DNA from 2 places in the Pseudomonas sp. IAC-BECa141 genome. Region 2 is predicted to be linked to the other one. Evidence: predicted binding sites of a transcription regulator. Region 2 holds the regulator's gene; the other holds the start of a gene.
What was found. The regulator FliA, encoded in region 2, starts transcription of late flagellar genes. The targets are predictions, from matches to a motif close to CTAAAGTTTNNNNNNNNNNNGCCGNTAA.
Positions count from the first base shown of each region.

Region 1 (10,034 bases), 1.2 Mb from region 2:
CAACGTTGAGTTGAGTCAGGTTGTTGACTACGTTTGCGCTACCCAGCAAACGGGTGTTTTGCAGCAGTCCGCCCTGGGCGACCTGTTGCAAGGCTGTACCCTGATTGCCGGAGGCCTGAATGGCCATTTGAACACCGCCGCCTGTGGCCGACACCGCGACGCTGCCGGCGCCGTTGCTGCCGGTAATGGTCTGGCCGGCCATCAAGGCCTGGCCCTGGGCAGGCATCAGTGCAGGTGCCTGACTGGCTTCTTTGACGTTGATCGCAACGTTGTTGTAGGCGGAGTTGCCGTCGCCGGCGGCGCGCACACTCTGCGTCACGCCCTGGCTGGAGTTGAGTCCCGCACCACCCACGATCGAGCCCGTCCCCAGTTCCGGGGTACTGCCATTGCCGTGTTCCTTGATGGTCGAGACGTAGAATTCGGGTTTTACCGAAGCTGCCTGCAATTGCATCGTGGCCGAGGCCCCGATCAGATCTCCACTGGCGTTGCGCCAGGTACTGCTCATGACGACACCGAAGCTGATGATCCGGCCCGGCATGACGTAGCGACCGCGTAGCTCAGCGAGCTCCTGGTCCTTGATTTCAATGGGTTTGAATCCTGCATTGGCATAGCCTGATGCGCTCGCTGCCAGGCAGGCGGCGGCCAGCCAGTATGAGGTTTTCATCTGCTGCTCCCGGGACATCCAGCCCCACTCTTGTAATCGGCGATTAAAAGAAGTCGCTCTGTATGAACCCGAAGTCCATCAATTCAGCATCTTTGACCGGGTTGAAAGCATCCAGCTTGTTTTTGGCCGTCAACGGTACCGGAGGGCTGCGCAAGGCATTGGCCTTGTCATATCCGGGGCCGACGATGGCAAAGACGATGCCGTTCCAACCTTTGACAAAGTCATCATGGGAGTAGCGTTTGTGTCCCAGGACCGGGTCTGCGATGTAAACCCAATCCTTGTCCGCCCGCTGCATCACCACGAAATGCTTGTAGCCGCGAATTTCCATCAGTACCACCACCGGGATCGTGACAGCGTCGAGTTTTTCCCGGGGAATCTTGTAGCCTCTGGCGCGCATGCCGATGCTTTCTATGTAGCGCTTCATGTCCAGCATGGAGAAACCCTGAGTACGGACAAGGTCCTGGTCTGCATTGACCAGCATGCCTTTGATGATGTGCTCCTCATCGACGTCGAGCCAATAAGCCTGGCGCAATACCGTAGCCAGTGCGGCGGCGCCGCAGCTGAAGTCGGTTTTCTGTTCGACGATGTCGGCAAACTTGCGCTCACGAATGCTTTGCACGTTTTTGTAGACAAGCGTGCCGCCCGGCAGGGCAGCAACGGGCATCTGGGCAGCCTGGGTCAGGCCACAGAAGCAAAGCACAGCGAGGAGGGCAGTCTTACGCATGATCGATACGCCTTTGCGGACTGAGGAAAAGCCCCGTTTCCGGGGCTTTCGTTTCGATCGCGATTACATGCAGGCTTTGCAACCTGCGGCGATGGACAGCGAGTTGCTTTGTTGGTTGCCAACACCAGCGGCGTTGTTGTAACCAGCGTTACCCGAGAAGTTGTTACCAACATTGGAGATGGAAGCGTTGTTGGTCACAGGGTTTTTCCAGCCATCAGGGGTCATCACTTGTTGAGTGGTCACACCTGCCAGGCCAAAGACGCCCACTGCTTCGAATTTGGCTTTTTGATCTTTGTCGCCGCCATGGCCTCTGTCGTTATTGCCATATCCGCCATGACCGTGATCGTCGCCTTCGATATTTGCAGTGCCCTTCGCGTAGAACGCGCCAGCCCCGGCGAAAGTGCCGGTGAGGGTATCTTTTTTGTAGGTTTGAGTGCCGTTGTTGGCTACGGTCAGGCCAGTGGAGGTCTGGTTCGCAGCAGCAGCGGCGTTAGCTACACGACCACCCGATACAGCAATTGCCAGGTTGTTTTTCTGTTGGTTGAAGTTGCCGGCACTGTTGTTCACGCCAATGTTGCCGGAACCGCCGTTACCCACGTTATTGAGATTGGCGTTGTTTGTGGTGGAGTAGTTCGCAACGGCGTTGTTAGTGTTGACTTGAGTTGCGCTGGAGACCGACACCGCAGAGCCGAAGATGAAACTTTCGTCGGCAGTTGCCAGAGCGGCGGCATTGTCTTGCTGGTTGCCATCGCCGGCGGTGTTGTTCATGCCAACGTTGCCGTTGGTGCCATTGGCCGAGTTGTTGACGTTGGCATCATTTTTGGTGCCTTGGTTGCCGACCAGGTTGCCAGAGCTGCTTTGCGTGTCGAGCACTGCCGCCCCGGCGCCAGCGCCGATTTGCAGCAGTTGTTCCAGGGTTGGGCCTTTTGGTTCATGGTTGCCATGCCCGTTACCATGACCGTGATTATCATCACGACCGCCTGCCTGTGCTGCGATTGCCATCACTGCTGCGAGTGCGAAAACCAGTGGTTTGAGGGCCATTGTAGGTTTCATGGTGTTTCTCCGTCGTGCTTATTAGTTGGTTAAGTGTTGGTACTTTCTAATTGCACTGCTTCTTGTTTGGGTCAGTCAGCGACCCGGATGCTCAGGGTGTTAGCCATTCGGTTCCCCACCCCGGCACTCTGGTTCACCTGGATTACCCCCCGGCTGCCGGTGAAGGCCTGATCACTTGTCGTGACCTGGCGACTGCCGGGTGAGGTGCCAGTTGCTCCTGAGCTCGGTAACAACGCCACGTTCTGTTGGGAAAGGGCGCTATCGTCAACGCTCTGCGGGGCAGCACTGATGCTGACGCGCGTAACGTTGGCCATTTGGTTGTTGGCCCCGGCGCCCTGGTTCACGCCCAGGATTCCGTTGCCATTGCTGAAAGAGTTGCCGCCAATGGTGGCGCTGGCATTGCCAGTGCGCTCGGCGGGTGTATTGATGTGCTGGATGACGCTGGTGGTCGCACTTGCATGGGTGCCAATGGCGATGGCTTTGGTATTGGTCTGTTGCATCTGGTCGCCGGCCGCCTGGTTGACGTTGTAGTTGCCGCGATATTGCATGCCGGTTTCCTGAATGTTCGCGTTGTTCACGGAACCGGGGTCGGCCATGACGCTGGTGCAGCCGAGAAGGGCGAGCAGGAGCAGAGAACGATTCATTTATTGGCCTCCAGCCATGCGGGTCAGCGGAGCAAGACCGGAACTCATTGCACGGTTGACGGTGTTGGAGATCGAGCCACCGGCGCCGCCGCCGTGACCACCTCCCATTCCAGGCAAACCATTCGGATTGGTCACGGTGTTCATGCCCGGAATGTTCGAGGTCGGGGTGGTGATGCTGCCGCGAATTGAAGAGCCGCTGGCTACACTGGCAAATTCACCGTCGTTGAGTTCGGTGCTGGTCATCGCTTGACTGATTCGGGCCGATGGGTTGGCATTGACGGTGGTCGGGTAGGGATCTTTGCCGCCGCTGCGGCCGATCGGGACCGGCTGGACGTCACGGTTGAGCACGATCACGCCATTGCCGTCGGCCTGAACGTTGAAACTGAGAAAAGCGCTGGCGGCTGATCCGATCAGCAGAAGGCAGGTAAAGGCTTTTTTGATGTTCCCCACGGCGGCAATTCCTTCTTCAGTGGGCTGAGCCTGTTCAGCGTTGTGAAGGAGAGAGCGAAAGCTGTGCCGCTTTTTAGATGTCTTTTGATTTCAAAGGGTTGTGTGGATTGGACGCAGGGTTGATACACAATCTGTTTCATCGCTGAAACAAGTCACTGGCTTCGCAACCCCTTAAAGTCATTGCAATGCTCTGGAACAAGGGTTTGCGCGCAGGTGTTTCATCTGCGTAACAAGTCGCATGACAAAGTGATGAAGGGCGCTGAGACGGGCACTTTGCACCCGCAGGAGTGTTTCAGGAACGGACACTTTTGCCCCAAAACAGGGGAAGGAACGGGGCATTCGCCCCGAAACCTGGGTCAGTCCGCGAGCAGTGAGCGCACCGCGTCGAAGGCTTGCTGCTGGCGTTCGGCCCAGTTGCCCTGAATGATCTGCAAAGGTTGATGATGGGTTTGCAGCCAGATCCGGGTGGCCTCATAGAACGCGAGCCGTTCATTCAAGTCGGGCTGGCAGCGCTGACCATCGTCCGTCCACTCGATCTGCTCGGGGGAGAGCAGCAAGTGCAGGTCGTAGTGACGCGCCAGCAACTCGGTTTGCAGCCAGGGCGGGCAGTCGCCGAACAGGGTCTGGCTCCACAGGATGTTGCTCAACAGATGCGTATCCAGAATCAGCAATCGCGGCTGCTGCGCCCGTGCCGCGTCTTCCCATTGCAACTGTCCGCGAGCAATTTCAGGGATGTCGGCGAGGCAGGTATCGCGAGGGTTCTGCTCGATGAACCAGCGCACATATTCGTCCACGCGCAAACCGCCGAACTGCTGTTGGATGCCGGCCGCCAGCCAGCTCTTGCCCGTGGACTCGGGGCCGGTCAGGACAATCACTTTCATCGTTGCAACGCCGGATCGGCACGCCATTCGCGCCAGCCTTGCACCGCAATTACGGTGAACAGGGCATACAGCGCCGCCGTGAGGTACAGCCCTTTATAGAGAAACAGCGCGACGAAGATCACATCCAGCACGAACCACAAAGCCCAGCATTGCAGACGTTTGTGGGCCATCCAGAATTGCGCGACCAGGCTGAAACCGGTCAGCGCCGCGTCGAGCCACGGTTGTGCCGCGTCCGTCCAGTGAGCCATGGCCGCGCCCAGCAGCAGACTGCCCGCCGCGCCAATGGCCAGCCCTTGCGCAATCGAGCGGGTGTCGAGCCGGCTGACCTCGCGTCCGTCGTGCATCGTCCCGGCCCGCGTCCATTGCCACCAGCCATAGAGTTGCAGCCCGGCATACACCACCTGCAGCAGCATGTCCGAATACAGCTTTACCTCGAAGAATACCCAGGTGTAGAGCAACACCATGACCAGCCCGATCGGCCAGCACCACGGATTCTGTTTGACCGTGAGCCACACGGCGATTACACCGAGAGCGGCGGCAAACAGTTCGAGCCCGGACATGCAGGATCCTTGGGGGAATAGAAGAGGGAGCGGATTGTACCGAAAAACAGGTGGGAAACGAGTTCCCACCTGAAAGGGCGTCAGACGCGAAACTGACGCAGCAAGCCGTTCAACTGTTCGCTGAGCTCGCCCAGGCGAACGCTCGCCACACTCGACTGCTCTGCCGCCAGCGCGGTGCTGTGGGACAGCCCCGCGGCCTGGGTGACGTTCTGATTGATGTCTTCGACCACATGCGCCTGCTGCAGCGTTGCGCTGGCAATCGAGGCGTTCAGGCCATTGAGGTTGCGCAGGGCCTGGCCGATGGCATTCAGGCTGGCACTGGCCAGGCCGGCCTGCTCGATGGTCAGTTGCGAAGCCTTGCTGCTGTCGCCGATCACCTTCACCGCGGCTTCGGAATGATTTTGCAGGCGTTCGATCATCGTCTGGATTTCCGCCGTGGACTTCTGCGTGCGTTGCGCCAGCAAACGCACTTCGTCAGCCACCACTGCAAATCCGCGACCCTGTTCGCCGGCGCGTGCTGCTTCAATCGCGGCGTTGAGAGCGAGCAGGTTGGTCTGCTCGGCAATCGAGCGGATCACCTCCAGCACGCTGCCAATCTGCGTGCTCTCGGTCGCCAGCGTGCGGATCACTTCGACGGCCTGATCGATGGTGCCGGACAGCTTGTCAATCTGCTGCAGGCTGCTGTCGATGTTGACCTGGCCTTGTTGGGCCTGGGCTTCTGCGTCACGCATTTCGCTGGCGGCGTGTTCGGCGTTCTTCGCCACGTCCTGCACACCGTAGGTCACTTCGTTGACGGCGGTGGCCACCAGCTCCATCTGCTGCGACTGTTGCTGGCTGCGTTGCCGGGCCTGTGCCGCATCGTTGCCCAGCTCACTGGACGATTGGCCCAATGCGCTGGCGGATACCTGCAAGTCACCGATCACCCGGCGCAGCTTGGCGGTGAAAGCATTGAAGTGATGGGCCAGTTGAGTGACCTCGTCCTGACCCTGGGTGTCGAGGCTGCGAGTCAGATCGCTTTCGCCGCTGGCAATGTTGGCCATGGCGTTCACGGTTTCCTGTAACGGACGGACGATGCTGCGGGCAATCAGGATCACCAGAAGTGCCATGATCGCCGCAATGACCAGACCGACAACCGACGCCTTGAGCACCTGGCCCTGGAACTCGGCCTGCACGTCGTCGACGTACACGCCCGAACCGATGACCCAGCCCCACGGCTCGAACAGTTTCACGTAAGAGGTTTTGGCCACCGGTTCACTGGCACCCGGCTTGGGCCAACGATAGTCGACCATGCCGGCGCCTTTGGCCTTGGCGATGGCGACCATTTCGTTGAACACCGCAAAACCGTCCGGGTCGCGGATCGCCGAGAGGTTCTGGCCTTCAAGCTTGGGATTGGTCGGGTGCATGACCATCACGGGCGTAAGGTCATTGATCCAGAAGTAATCGTTCTGGTCATAGCGCAGGCCACGAATGGCAGTCAGCGCCTGTTTTTGCGCCACATCGCGCGTCAGGGTGCCTGCCGCTTCGAGGCCCTGGTAGTACGTCAGCAAACCGCTGGCGGTCTGCACCACATGTTGGGTTTTCTGGGCCTTGGCGTGATACAGGTCATCATGGATCTGCTTGAGCATCAAAACGCCCAACGTCAGCAGCATGACGACTGCCACGATCAAGATGAGCCACAAGCGTCGGCTGATCGACACACTGCGCAAGCTGTTCATAACGCTGTCACTCCGGATTCTTTTCTTGTAATAAACCACCGCCAGCATCCAACCACGTTTCGGTGACCGGGCATACGCGACCCAAGTCGTATAACGCGGCAGCGCTATTACGGCTTGTCTGTTAGGATTTCGGCGCCGCGCGTAAAAACCTGAATCCAAATTGATTTTTCACGGAATTTTGACTGTTTCGTGTGGATCCTGTGCGTGCGGAATCGGTACAGCTTTGACCAGCTACGCTGAACGCAGTGAACAAAAAAAATACTATCGGGGCATGCCGTCTGGCATCGCTCTTTGGGGGATTGATGGATCTTTGGACGGCCTTGCAGGCATTGATACTTGGAGTTGTAGAGGGGCTGACGGAGTTTTTGCCCATATCCAGTACCGGACACCAGATCATTGTTGCCGACTTGCTCGATTTCGGAGGCGAGCGGGCCATGGCGTTCAACATCATCATCCAGCTCGGCGCGATTCTCGCGGTCGTCTGGGAATTCCGGCGCAAGATCCTCGACGTGGTCATCGGTTTGCCGACTCAGCCAAGTGCGCGGCGCTTCACCGTCAACCTGCTGATTGCCTTCCTGCCCGCCGTGGTGCTGGGCGTGATCTTCGCCGACCTGATTCACCATTACCTGTTCAACCCGATCACCGTGGCCGCCGCGCTGGTGGTGGGCGGGATCGTGATGTTGTGGGCCGAGCAGCGTCAGCATGAAGTGCACGCCGAAACGGTCGACGAGATTCGCTGGACGGATGCACTCAAGATTGGCTTCGCCCAGTGTCTGGCGATGATCCCCGGTACTTCGCGTTCCGGCTCGACCATCATCGGCGGCCTGTTGTTCGGGCTGTCGCGCAAGGCAGCCACCGAGTTCTCGTTCTTCCTGGCGATGCCGACCATGGTCGGTGCGGCGGTGTATTCGGGCTACAAGTACCGCGACCTGTTCGTACCGGCAGACTTCCCGGTGTTTGCCATCGGCTTCGTCACGGCGTTCATCTTCGCCATGATCGCGGTGCGCGGCCTGCTCAAGTTCATCGGCAGCCACAGTTACGCGGCCTTCGCCTGGTATCGGATCGCCTTCGGTCTGGTGATTCTGGCGACCTGGCAATTTGGATGGATCGACTGGTCGGCCGCCCAGCCATGAGTGATTCCCGCGCACGCCGCCCGGATCGCGGGTCTTCCGGTGGCAATATCCAGCATTTGAAACTGAAATTGGTGGTGCTGCTGATCGTCTGCGCGTTGCCGTTGTCCGGCGCGCTGTCGATGTGGCTGCGCGGGATTTCCCTGGTACCGCTGACGGCTTACGGGCTGGTCAGCGTGCTGGCGTTTTTCCTGTACTGGGCGGACAAGCGCAAGGCCCGCGCCGACGCCTGGCGTACGCCGGAAAACATCCTCCATGCGGTGGAACTGGCCGGCGGTTGGCCGGGTGCGCTGATCGCTCAACAGGTCTTCCGGCACAAGACGCGCAAGGTGTCGTTTCAGGTGCTGTTCTGGGTGATCGTGGCGTTGCATCAGGTGTTCTGGATCGATCAGTTGTTCCTGGGTTCGAACCTGCTGGCACTGTTTTAGAGCAACAGCCCGACCTGAGCGCGCTTCGGCAGCTTGCTCACCACCAGTTGATGGGAGCGCTGCAACAGCCCTCGCAGTTCCTCGGCGCCCAGCGGGTAGGGCGGGTGCATGATGATCCATTGCGCCCGGGCCAGATACGGCGCCGGGTGAATGCCCGGTCGGTCGCAATGACCGAGAAACAGATCCTTGTCGACCTTGAATGCCAGCGAATCACCGCGCAGGCCCTGCAGGGCAAACATCTTGTTGCCGGCAATCGAAAACACCCGCACGCCACCCCATTTGTAGTCTTCCCGCGCGCCGGGCAAGGCCAGACAAAATTCTGCGACGTCCGTTTCGCTCATCTTTCCTTGTTTCATAACAGCCGTTCTCCACAGGCGTTGAACGATTCGACCAGATGATCGATCCACGCGCGCACCGCCGGCATCACCCCGCGCCGATGCGGATACACCGCTTGCAGCCAGCCGCCGGGCAATGACCAGTCCGGCAGCAATTGCACCAGCGTGCCGTTATCCAGCTCCGCTTCGCAATACATCATCGGCAATAGAGTGAAACCCTGTCCGGCCAGCACGCACGCCTTGCGCACGATGAAATCGTCGATGCCCAGCCGGGCTTCCAGTGCCAGGTCGCAACTTTTGCCGTGCTGATCGAGCAGGCGCACATGCACCATGCGATCCGCCTCCAGGGCGCCCAGCACCGGCAGGCTCTTCAGGTCCTGCGGATGATTGATTTCCACTCCCTGTATAAAGGAAGGGCTCGCCACCACCACCATTTGTGCCTGACGCAGCCGGCGGGTCACCAGCATCGGTTCTTCATCGCCGTGTTCGCGCACACGCAGGGCCACGTCAATGCCTTCGGTGATGAGGTCGACCCGGCGATTGAGCAGGGTCACTTCCAGTTGCACCTGGGGATATTTGCCAAGGAAATTGCTGATCACCACCGGCAGCATTTCATGGGCCAGCCCGGTCGGACTCGAAACCCGCAGGCGACCGCGAGGCTCGCTGGACATGCTGGCCACCGTTTCATCGGCCATTTCCGCTTCCAGCAGCATCGCCTGACAGTGACGCAGATATCGCTCGCCGACCGCCGTCAGCTTCAGTTGGCGAGTGGTGCGTTGCAGCAGACGCGCGCCGAGGCGCTCTTCCAGCTCGGCGATGCGCCGCGAGAGGCGTGACTTGGGGATGCCGAGCAAGCGGCCAGCGGCGGCGAATCCGCCGGCCTCCACCACTTTGGCGAAATAGTAGAGATCGTTGAGGTCTTGCATGGGGGAAATCCGACTGTTCTATCAGTGGGACAAACTATCGCATTGTTGCCGTCTAATCAGCTATTGGTTTCATCGGTAGGATTGCCACCATTCCGTCGCCGCCGGCGATTCATTCCAGGAGATTCCACATGAAACTGCTGCACATCGATTCGAGCATTCTGGGCGACAACTCCGCTTCCCGTCAGCTGAGCAGCCAAGTGACTCAAGCCTGGCAAGCCGCCGAGCCAAGCGCTGTCGTGACCTACCGCGACCTGGCCGCCGACGCTATCAGCCACTTCTCGTCGACCACCCTGGTTGCTGCCGGCACCACCGCTGAACTGCGCAACGCCGCACAACAGCACGAAGCCGAACTGAGCGCCACCACCCTGGCCGAGTTCATCGCCGCCGACGCCATCGTCGTGGCTGCACCGATGTACAACTTCACCGTGCCGACCCAACTCAAAGCCTGGATCGACCGCATCGCCGTTGCCGGCCAGACTTTCCGTTACACCGAAGCCGGCCCTGAAGGTCTGTGCGGCGGCAAG
Region 1 is NZ_CP065410.1:2,925,208-2,935,241, forward strand. Features, by position in the region: gene I5961_RS13380 (hypothetical protein) at 1-664, opposite strand, end outside; gene I5961_RS13385 (C39 family peptidase) at 708-1,388, opposite strand; gene I5961_RS13390 (heme utilization protein) at 1,452-2,441, opposite strand; gene I5961_RS13395 (adhesin) at 2,513-3,085, opposite strand; gene I5961_RS13400 (hypothetical protein) at 3,086-3,535, opposite strand; gene I5961_RS13405 (AAA family ATPase) at 3,892-4,416, opposite strand; gene pnuC (nicotinamide riboside transporter PnuC) at 4,413-4,976, opposite strand; gene I5961_RS13415 (methyl-accepting chemotaxis protein) at 5,057-6,691, opposite strand; gene I5961_RS13420 (undecaprenyl-diphosphate phosphatase) at 6,994-7,824, shown strand; gene I5961_RS13425 (DUF1294 domain-containing protein) at 7,821-8,249, shown strand; gene I5961_RS13430 (MmcQ/YjbR family DNA-binding protein) at 8,246-8,605, opposite strand; gene I5961_RS13435 (LysR substrate-binding domain-containing protein) at 8,602-9,510, opposite strand; gene I5961_RS13440 (FMN-dependent NADH-azoreductase) at 9,639-10,034, shown strand, end outside.
Region 1: the regulator FliA is predicted to act here: its motif matches at 6,818-6,845, upstream of I5961_RS13415 (methyl-accepting chemotaxis protein).

Region 2 (10,034 bases):
TCCCGAGTCTGTTGGTGGGCCTGCTGGTGTCGATGTTCCAGGCCGCCACCCAGATCAACGAACAGACCCTGAGCTTCCTGCCGCGTCTGCTGGTGATGCTGGTAACGCTGATCGTCGCCGGCCCGTGGCTGGTGCAGACGTTCATGGAATACATCACGCAGTTGTACAAAAACATTCCGATGGTCATCGGCTAAGCCATGCAATCGCTGCTTCAGCTGACCGACACCCAGATCAGTACCTGGGTGGCGACGTTCATGCTGCCGCTGTTTCGTGTCGCCTCGATGTTGATGGTGATGCCGGTCTTCGGGACCACGCTGGTGCCCCGGCGTATCCGTCTGTACTTCGCTTTCGCGATCACCGTGGTGATCACGCCCAACCTGCCGCCGATGCCGGCGGTCAGCCCGCTGGATCTCAGCGGTCTGCTGATGATTGCCGAGCAGATCCTCGTGGGTGCGGTGCTGGGCTTCTCCTTGCAATTGTTCTTTCAGGCCTTCGTGGTGGCGGGGCAGATCGTCGCGATCCAGATGGGCATGGGCTTCGCGTCGATGATCGACCCAACCAACGGCGTGTCGGTGGCGGTGATCGGGCAGTTCTTCACGATGCTGGTGACCCTGCTGTTCCTGTCGATGAACGGGCATCTGGTGGTCTTCGAAGTGCTCACCGAAAGCTTCACCACGCTGCCGGTCGGCGGCGGGCTGATGACCACGCATTACTGGGAGCTGGCCGGCAAACTCGGTTGGGTGCTGGGCGCCGCGTTATTGCTGGTGCTGCCGGCGGTCACTGCGCTGCTGGTGGTCAACATCGCTTTTGGCGTGATGACCCGCGCTGCACCCCAGCTGAACATTTTCTCCATCGGCTTTCCGCTGACCCTGGTGCTCGGCCTGTTCATTGTCTGGGTCGGGCTGGCGGACATTCTCAATCAGTATCAACCGCTGGCCACCGAGGCCTTGCAGTTTTTACGCGAACTGGCAAAGGCGCGCTGAGTCATGGCTGAGAGCGAAAGCGGTCAGGACAAAACAGAAGACCCCACCGAGAAGCGCAAAAAGGACTCCCGGGAAAAGGGTGAGATTGCGCGTTCCAAGGAACTCAACACCCTGGCGGTCATGCTGGCCGGTGCGGGTGCGCTGCTGGTTTTTGGCGGAATGCTGGCGCAGGAGTTGATGGATCTGATGCGCCAGAACTTCACGCTGTCGCGGGAAGTGATCATGGATGAGCGTTCCATGGCGACCTTCCTGATGAACTCCGGGTTACAGGCATTGCTGGCCATCCAGCCGATCATGATTACCCTGTTGCTGGCCGCTTTCCTCGGGCCGATCGCGTTGGGTGGCTGGTTGTTCGCCGCCGGTTCGCTGGCACCCAAGTTCAGCCGGATGAACCCGGCGGCGGGCCTCAAGCGGATGTTCTCGATGAAGGCCGTGATCGAGCTGCTCAAGGCGCTGGCCAAGTTTCTCATCACGTTGGGTGTGGCGCTGGTGGTGCTCAACTCGGACATCGACGATCTGTTGCGCATCGCCCATGAGCCGCTGGACCGGGCGATCATCCACAGCCTGCAACTGGTGGGCTGGAGCTCGCTGTGGCTGGCGTGCGGGTTGATCATCATCGCGGCTGTCGATGTGCCCGTGCAGATCTGGGAGAGCATCAAAAAACTCAAGATGACCAAGCAGGAAGTGCGCGACGAGCACAAGGACCAGGAAGGTCGGCCGGAGGTCAAACAGCGGATTCGCCAGGTCCAGCGCGAGATGTCGCAACGGCGGATGATGGCCGCGATACCGGATGCCGACGTGGTCATCACCAACCCGACCCACTACGCCGTGGCGCTCAAGTACGACGCCGAGAAGGGTGGGGCGCCAATGCTGCTGGCCAAGGGCAGCGACTTCCTGGCGCTGAAGATCCGCGAAATCGCCGTGGCCAACAACGTCATGCTTCTCGAGTCGCCGGCGTTGGCGCGTTCGATCTATTACTCCACGGAACTGGAAGAAGAAATTCCCAGTGGCCTGTATCTGGCAGTCGCCCAGGTACTGGCCTACGTCTACCAGATCCGCCAGCATCAGGCCGGCAAGGGCAAGCGCCCGGATCCGCTCAAGGACGACCTGCCGATTCCGCCGGATCTGCGGCGCGATTCCTGATTGTGATGACGCAAAAAAACCGCCATCCGGTTGAATCCGGTGGCGGTTTTTTCATGCCCGATGACCTGTGTTGCCTGTGAGGTCGCTTTCGCGAGCAAGTCGAATCGTCGCACCGCCGCTCCCACAGGTTTAGCGTCGCTCTGAAAATATGAGCACACCACAAATCACTGTGGGAGCGAGCTTGCTCGCGATGACGTCAGCAGTCATGACACATCACTCAAGCCTTTACACCGGATTCGGCGACGTCGGTAGTTCCAGATTGTCCAGCACCCGATTTACTGCCAGCTCCCCGAGCATGATCAGTTGTGCAACCCCCACCAGCGTCCTGCGCTGCGAGGCGGGCATGAGATGGGTGAAGTCATTGACGATGGTTCTGGCGGAAGCCAGGGTTTCGCAGGCATCGACCAGCAGCTCTTCGTTTTTGAAGTCGGCGGTGACGGCGTACATTCTGCGGGTTTTGCGCGGTGGTGGTGTGGCGCCGGGCGGGCAGAGATAGTGATCGAGGGCGCGGTCGGCGGCTTCGTGAAGCTTTCTGGAATCGAGGGATTCGTAGGGCGAAGCAGGATCGGATTCGGGTGGGTTGGGTGTTGGTTTGATCATGGTGAAGCTCCTGAGTTATGGGGCCACTCTTACCTATCGCTAAACAAGTGAAGGTGGCAGCTGTACGCAGGTTAGCGAACCGGTCTCAGGCACCCCGGCAGACCCAAAGGTCTCCCGCATACAGCCGCCATAACGTAATTGCGGACGAAAAGTCCCACAACGAAGTCACGAACGCCGATGCACTGAGAAAGTTCGGGTCGCTAAACCCGATCGCTGATTCGTCAGCGACCGATCCACAATAGAACCCGACCCCAAGGCGCACAAGCCGGCGGATTCTGGCGTAGCTGTAGGCAATGGCGCAAGAATTCGTAGCCTCCAAGGCGTGTCTGAAGGTGTCTTTTAAACATCCGAATTTAAAAGACACTTCGTGCTGCTTTCTCGGGCCCCTTCGCGAGCGTGCGGCATTGCGGTCAGCAGAAAATCACGCTCAAAACCTCCTTTTCCCTACCCAAGCGAGCTGTGCCTTTTATCTGAAATAGTTCAACACCTGTCAGATCTGACAGTAGACAACCATTACTCTTTGGCGCCCCATAAACCCGGCACTCTTGCCATCATGAGCTCGCGCACCGTGAGTGTGATGGCTGACGATTCTTTCTTTGGAAGTCGGGGATTCATCATGGCGACGCGCGTTTACCGAAAACTGTCGGGCATGGAGCTGGAGTTTGTTTCAGGGAGGCTGGAAAGGGACGCAGGAGAGCGGGCCATCTTCTATGAGGTGACGTTCGACCTGAAGCTGGACTTTCTCAATTTCATGGTCATGGCCAATCAGTACATCCCGAATTATCTTGATTGGCCGATCAATGCGATCCGGCCTGAAATGGGTGGGTTCGCCTATCACTATGCCTACAATTACTTCTTCGATGCGGCAGGTAATATCCGCGATAACCAAGCGTTGTTTGCCCTGTTTACCCACTCCAGCTTTTACATGGATCAATGGTCGAGTGGGGGTGAACCGCTGGAGCGTAGGTATGAAAAACCCTCGTTCGTTGTCGTCAACAATTGGCTTCGTGTGACAGCCAGGCAGTACTTTCGCCTGAGTGCGGGCTATCCACTGATCGAGATCAGCGACCTGCCGCGCATATTCTTCGAATGGGCCCTGAATCTGATGGAGAGTGATGATCTGTTCTCTGGCGCCGCACCTGAAACCAGAGTGGTGCTTATGCAGGCTGACGAGGAGGTTGTTGATGTCGGCGGGGAAAGTGTGTTCAAGGGAACGCACTACCTCGATAGCGCAGCGCTGTCTTTCGGTCCTATTACGAAAGCCCATGTTTTGGTTGCCGGTTGACCGGCGAGATTTCAAATCTTCGCATTGCTCTGTCGCTGGGGCAGGCTTGCGCCGGACTCGGTGCACTTGCCCCCTCTCATTCAGGTCCGTCGCCCCTCTATTTCAATCCCCCGCAAAAGTTGGAAGGCTTCTTGCAGTAGCCGCCGTGCGCCTGCTTCGGGCGTCAAAAGTTTGCTTTAAAGGAACGGGGAAAACCGGTGGATCGCTCTCAGTTAATCAACAGTGCTCGCTCGAACATTGCCGACCTCAGTCGGGGCAATCTGGGTGTGCCGCTGTTGCTGCTGGTCATGCTGGCGATGATGATGTTGCCGGTGCCGCCGTTCCTGCTCGACGTGTTCTTCACCTTCAACATTGCCCTGTCCATCGTCGTGCTGCTGGTCTGCGTGTACGCCTTGCGGCCGCTGGATTTCGCGGTGTTCCCGACGATCCTGCTGGTGGCGACGCTGTTGCGACTGGCGCTGAACGTGGCCTCGACCCGTGTGGTGATGCTCCACGGTCAGGACGGCCACGCCGCTGCCGGTAAGGTGATCCAGGCCTTCGGTGAGGTGGTGATCGGCGGTAACTACGTGGTCGGTATCGTGGTTTTCGCGATCTTGATGATCATCAACTTCGTCGTGGTGACCAAGGGTGCCGGGCGGATTTCCGAGGTGAGCGCGCGTTTCACCCTCGATGCGATGCCCGGCAAACAAATGGCGATCGACGCCGACCTTAACGCCGGTCTGATCGATCAGGCCCAGGCCAAGGCCCGTCGTCAGGAAGTGGCCCAGGAGGCAGAGTTCTACGGTTCGATGGACGGTGCCAGCAAATTCGTGCGTGGTGATGCCATCGCTGGCTTGCTGATTCTGTTCATCAACCTGATCGGCGGCATGGCCGTCGGTATCTTCCAGCACAACATGAGCTTCGCCGATGCGGGCAAGGTTTACGCCTTGCTGACTATCGGTGACGGTTTAGTGGCGCAATTGCCATCACTGTTGTTATCTACAGCAGCAGCAATCATGGTGACCCGTGCTTCCGGCTCGGAAGACATGGGCAAGCAGATCAACCGCCAGATGTTCGCCTCGCCCAAAGCGCTGGCGGTGGCTGCCGGTCTGATGGCGGTCATGGGCCTGGTGCCGGGCATGCCGCACTTCTCGTTCCTGAGCATGGCTGCTCTGGCTGCCGGTGGCGCTTACCTGTTCTGGAAGAAGCAGAACGTGGCCAGGGTCGTCGCGCTGGAAGAGGTCAAGCGCCAGCAGGAGCTGCTGCCGTCGCCGGCCCGCGCCATGGAAACCAAGGAGTTGGGCTGGGACGACGTGACCCCGATCGACATGATCGGCCTGGAAGTCGGCTACCGCTTGATTCCGCTGGTGGACCGCAACCAGGGCGGCCAGTTGCTGGCGCGGATCAAGGGCGTGCGCAAGAAGCTTTCGCAGGATCTGGGCTTCCTGATGCCGACCGTGCACATCCGCGACAACCTCGACCTGGCGCCGAGCGCCTATCGCCTGACGCTGATGGGCGTGATCCTGGCCGAGGCCGAGATCTACCCGGATCGCGAACTGGCGATCAACCCGGGGCAGGTCTACGGCACGCTCAACGGGATTACCGCCAAAGATCCGGCTTTCGGCCTGGAGGCGGTGTGGATCGAGGTCAGCCAGCGCGCGCAGGCGCAATCGCTCGGTTACACCGTGGTCGATGCCAGCACCGTGGTTGCGACCCACTTGAACCAGATTCTGTACAAGCACTCCAGCGAGCTGATCGGCCACGAAGAAGTACAGCAACTGATGCAATTGCTGGCCAAGAGCTCGCCGAAGCTGGCCGAAGAGCTGGTGCCGGGCGTGGTCACGCTGTCGCAGCTGCTCAAAGTATTGCAGGCGTTGCTGGCCGAACACGTGCCGGTGCGCGATATCCGCAGCATTGCCGAAGCCATCGCCAACAATGCCGCCAAGAGTCAAGATACCGCCGCTTTGGTGGCCGCTGTGCGGGTCGGCGTTTCCCGTGCCATCGTCCAAAGCATTGTAGGGACTGAGTCGGAGCTGCCAGTTATCACGCTGGAGCCAAGGTTGGAACAAATATTGCTCAATAGTCTGCAGAAGGCAGGACAAGGCTCGGAAGAGGGCGTTCTGCTGGAGCCGAGCATGGCCGAGAAGCTGCAGCGTTCGCTGATTGAAGCGGCGCAGCGCCAGGAAATGCAAGGTCAGCCGGTGATCCTGTTGGTAGCAGGCCCGGTTCGCGCGATGCTCTCGCGCTTTGGTCGCCTGGCAGTTCCCGGACTGCATGTGCTGGCCTACCAGGAAATTCCGGACAACAAGCAAGTGACCATCGTTGCGACAGTAGGGCCCAACGGCTGAGGTAGTGGTTTATGCAAGTTAAGCGTTTTTTCGCCGCCGATATGCGTCAGGCCATGAAGCTGGTTCGTGATGAGCTGGGCGCTGATGCCGCCATTATTGGCAACCGCCGCATCGCCGGCGGCGTCGAGCTGACGGCGGCGCTCGATTACAAACTGTCGGCGCTGGCCCCGCGTGTTCCGAACATGGAACTCGAGGATGAGCTGCGCAAGACTCAGTCGCGCATCGTCACCGCCCAGGCCGAGCTGAGCCTGCGTGGCGAAGCCGACGGCAACACCAATCGCCAGCTGTTCGCCGGGTTGCCGTTGACGGCCGGCCTGCCGCTGACCGCTGCCGAACCGCTGACCGAACCGACCTACGAGGCTCCGGCCCGTCCGGCACCGGCGCCTGCACCGGTTTCCGCTGGCGTTGACCCGCGTGCGCTGGACTCGATGCGTTTTGAACTCAACAGCCTGCGCGAACTGATGGAAGTGCAACTCGGCACCCTGGCCTGGAACCAGTTGCAAGGCAGTCGTCCGGCCCAGGCCAATCTGTACCGTCGTCTGCAACGCATCGGTTTGTCCGGCCCGCTGTCCCGCGATCTGCTGTCGATGATCACCGAGATCGACGAGCCTCGTCAGGCCTGGCGCATGCTGCTGGCGCATCTGGCACGAATGATTGCCGTGCCGGAAGTCGAGCCGCTGGAAGAGGGCGGGGTCATTGCCATGGTCGGTCCTGCCGGCATGGGCAAGACCACCACCCTGGCCAAACTGGCCGCCCGCTACGTGCTCAAGTACGGCGCGCAGAACATCGCGCTGGTGAGCATGGACAGTTTCCGCATCGGCGCGCAGGAGCAGCTCAAAACGCTGGGCCGCATCCTCAATGTGTCGGTGACCCACGTCGATCCGGGCCAGTCCCTGGTGCAGGCGCTGGATCCTCTGCTGCGCAAGCGCGTGGTGCTGATCGACACCGCCGGCCTGCAGGCCAGCGATCCGGCCCTGCGCATGCAGCTGGAAAGTCTGGCCGGTCGTGGCATTCGGTCAAAAAATTATCTGGTGCTGGCAACCACCAGCCAGAAACAGGTTCTAACCGCCGCTTATCACAGTTACAAGCGTTGCGGGCTGGCCGGGTGCATCCTGACTAAACTGGATGAGACGGCAAGCCTTGGCGAAGTGTTGAGCCTGGCGATCAGTCACGAACTGCCGGTTGCCTACCTGACCGATGGGCCGCGTATTCCGGATGATCTGCATCTGCCGCGCCGTCATCAACTGGTCAGCCGCGCCGTCAGTGTGCAAATGCAGGAAGAACCCAGCGAAGAAGCCATGGCTGACATGTTCGCTGATATCTACCACAGCCCGACCAAGCAGGTTGGCTGAGGTAATGAACCGTTTTTGTACCTACATCGATGGTCTGCCATGCATTGTTCCGGTTGTGAACGCGCAGCCAGTAATGTGGCCTCCGTCTATGCAAGACAAGGTAAAGAAATAACATGGGCAGCATGCATCCCGTACAGGTGATCGCGGTGACCGGCGGCAAAGGTGGCGTCGGCAAGACTAATGTGTCAGTGAACTTGTCCCTGGCCCTGGCAGAGCTTGGCCGTCGGGTCATGCTGCTGGACGCCGACCTGGGGCTGGCGAACGTCGACGTTCTGCTGGGCCTCACCCCCAAACGTACCCTGGCCGATGTGATCGAAGGCCGCTGCGAGCTGCGCGACGTGCTGTTGCAGGGCCCCGGCGGGATCCGCATCGTGCCGGCCGCTTCCGGCACCCAGAGCATGGTTCACTTGAGCCCGGCCCAGCATGCCGGCCTGATCCAGGCCTTCAGCGACATCGGCGACAACCTCGACGTGCTGGTGATCGACACCGCTGCAGGTATTGGTGACTCGGTAGTCAGTTTCGTTCGCGCAGCGCAGGAAGTGTTGCTGGTGGTCTGCGACGAGCCGACCTCGATCACCGACGCCTACGCGCTGATCAAGCTGCTGAACCGCGATTACGGCATGAACCGCTTCCGCGTCCTGGCCAACATGGCCCAGAGCCCGCAGGAAGGTCGCAATCTGTTCGCCAAGTTGACCAAGGTCACGGATCGCTTCCTCGACGTCGCCCTACAATACGTCGGCGCGGTGCCCTACGACGAAAGCGTGCGCAAAGCGGTGCAGAAGCAGCGTGCGGTCTATGAAGCCTTCCCGCGTTCCAAGTGCGCACTGGCGTTCAAGGCGATCGCACAGAAGGTCGACACCTGGCCGCTGCCCGCCAATCCGCGCGGCCACCTCGAATTTTTCGTCGAGCGCCTCGTGCAGCAAACGGCAGGACCTGTGCTATGACCGCCAGCGGTATGAACCTTTACAAAAAGTCGGCGCGTGATGCGCAGTACGAGCTGATCGAGCGTTACGCGCCGCTGGTCAAGCGCATCGCCTACCACTTGCTGGCGCGATTGCCGGCCAGTGTGCAGGTCGAAGACCTGATCCAGGCCGGGATGATCGGCCTGCTTGAAGTCTCGACCAAATACGACGCGAGCAAGGGCGCCAGTTTTGAAACGTACGCGGGCATCCGGATCCGCGGTGCGATGCTCGATGAAGTCCGTAAGGGGGACTGGGCACCGCGCTCGGTTCACCGCAATACGCGCATGGTCAGCGACGCGATTCGAGCAATTGAAGCTAAAACCGGCCGTGACGCTAAAGATCACGAAGTTGCGGCCGAACTCCAATTGAGTCTCGACGATTACTACGGGATTTTGAACGACACCCTGGGCAGCCGGCTGTTCAGTTTCGACGACCTGTTGCAGGACGGCGAACACGAAGGGCTGCACGAGGATGGCGCCAGTGCTCATCTGGAGCCGTCGCGCGATCTGGAGGACGAACGTTTCCAGGCCGCGCTGGCGGACGCGATTGCCAATTTGCCGGAGCGTGAGCGACTGGTGTTGGCGCTGTACTACGACGAAGAGCTGAACCTCAAGGAGATCGGTGAAGTCCTTGGCGTCAGTGAATCGCGGGTCAGCCAGTTACACAGCCAGTGCGCGGCCCGCTTGCGGGGGCGTTTGGGGGAGTGGCGAGCGCGCTGAAGGCAGTGTGGGGACACTGCGAACGAGGCTGGTGCGGTGGTGAACGGCACCGGTCTCGATCTGTTGTGCTCCAGACAGTCATCGAGTGTTTTGCCGGATTGATTGAAATGGCGCGTCCAGGTGCTGGGCGCGTTTAAGACTGCTTGGAGGTCGAATTGAACAAAGACATGAAAATCCTCATCGTTGATGACTTCTCAACGATGCGGCGGATCATCAAGAACCTGTTGCGTGATCTGGGGTTCACCAACACCGTTGAAGCCGACGATGGCACCACCGCCATTCCGGTGCTCAACAGCGGCAGCATCGACTTTCTGGTGACCGACTGGAACATGCCCGGCATGACCGGTATCGACCTGCTGCGCCACGTGCGCGCCGATGAAAAACTCAAGCACCTGCCGGTGCTGATGGTGACCGCTGAAGCCAAGCGCGAGCAGATCATCGAAGCGGCCCAGGCCGGCGTGAACGGCTATGTGGTCAAACCTTTCACGGCCCAGGCGTTGAAAGAAAAAATCGAGAAGATTTTCGAACGCATCGGCTGATGAACGCGCGGGGGAGCTATGGAGCATAAAGAATCTTCACAGGGCGACTTCGAGTCGACCCTGAAAAAACACGCGGTCGAACTGGTCGAAAGCCTTGAAAAGGGCAGGTTCGGCGACGCGGTGC
Region 2 is NZ_CP065410.1:1,741,239-1,751,272, forward strand. Features, by position in the region: gene fliQ (flagellar biosynthesis protein FliQ) at 1-194, shown strand, start outside; gene fliR (flagellar biosynthetic protein FliR) at 198-983, shown strand; gene flhB (flagellar biosynthesis protein FlhB) at 987-2,126, shown strand; gene I5961_RS07890 (DUF6124 family protein) at 2,352-2,726, opposite strand; gene I5961_RS07895 (hypothetical protein) at 3,280-4,011, shown strand; gene flhA (flagellar biosynthesis protein FlhA) at 4,209-6,338, shown strand; gene flhF (flagellar biosynthesis protein FlhF) at 6,350-7,690, shown strand; gene fleN (flagellar synthesis regulator FleN) at 7,804-8,634, shown strand; gene fliA (RNA polymerase sigma factor FliA) at 8,631-9,371, shown strand; gene I5961_RS07920 (chemotaxis response regulator CheY) at 9,539-9,910, shown strand; gene I5961_RS07925 (protein phosphatase CheZ) at 9,929-10,034, shown strand, end outside.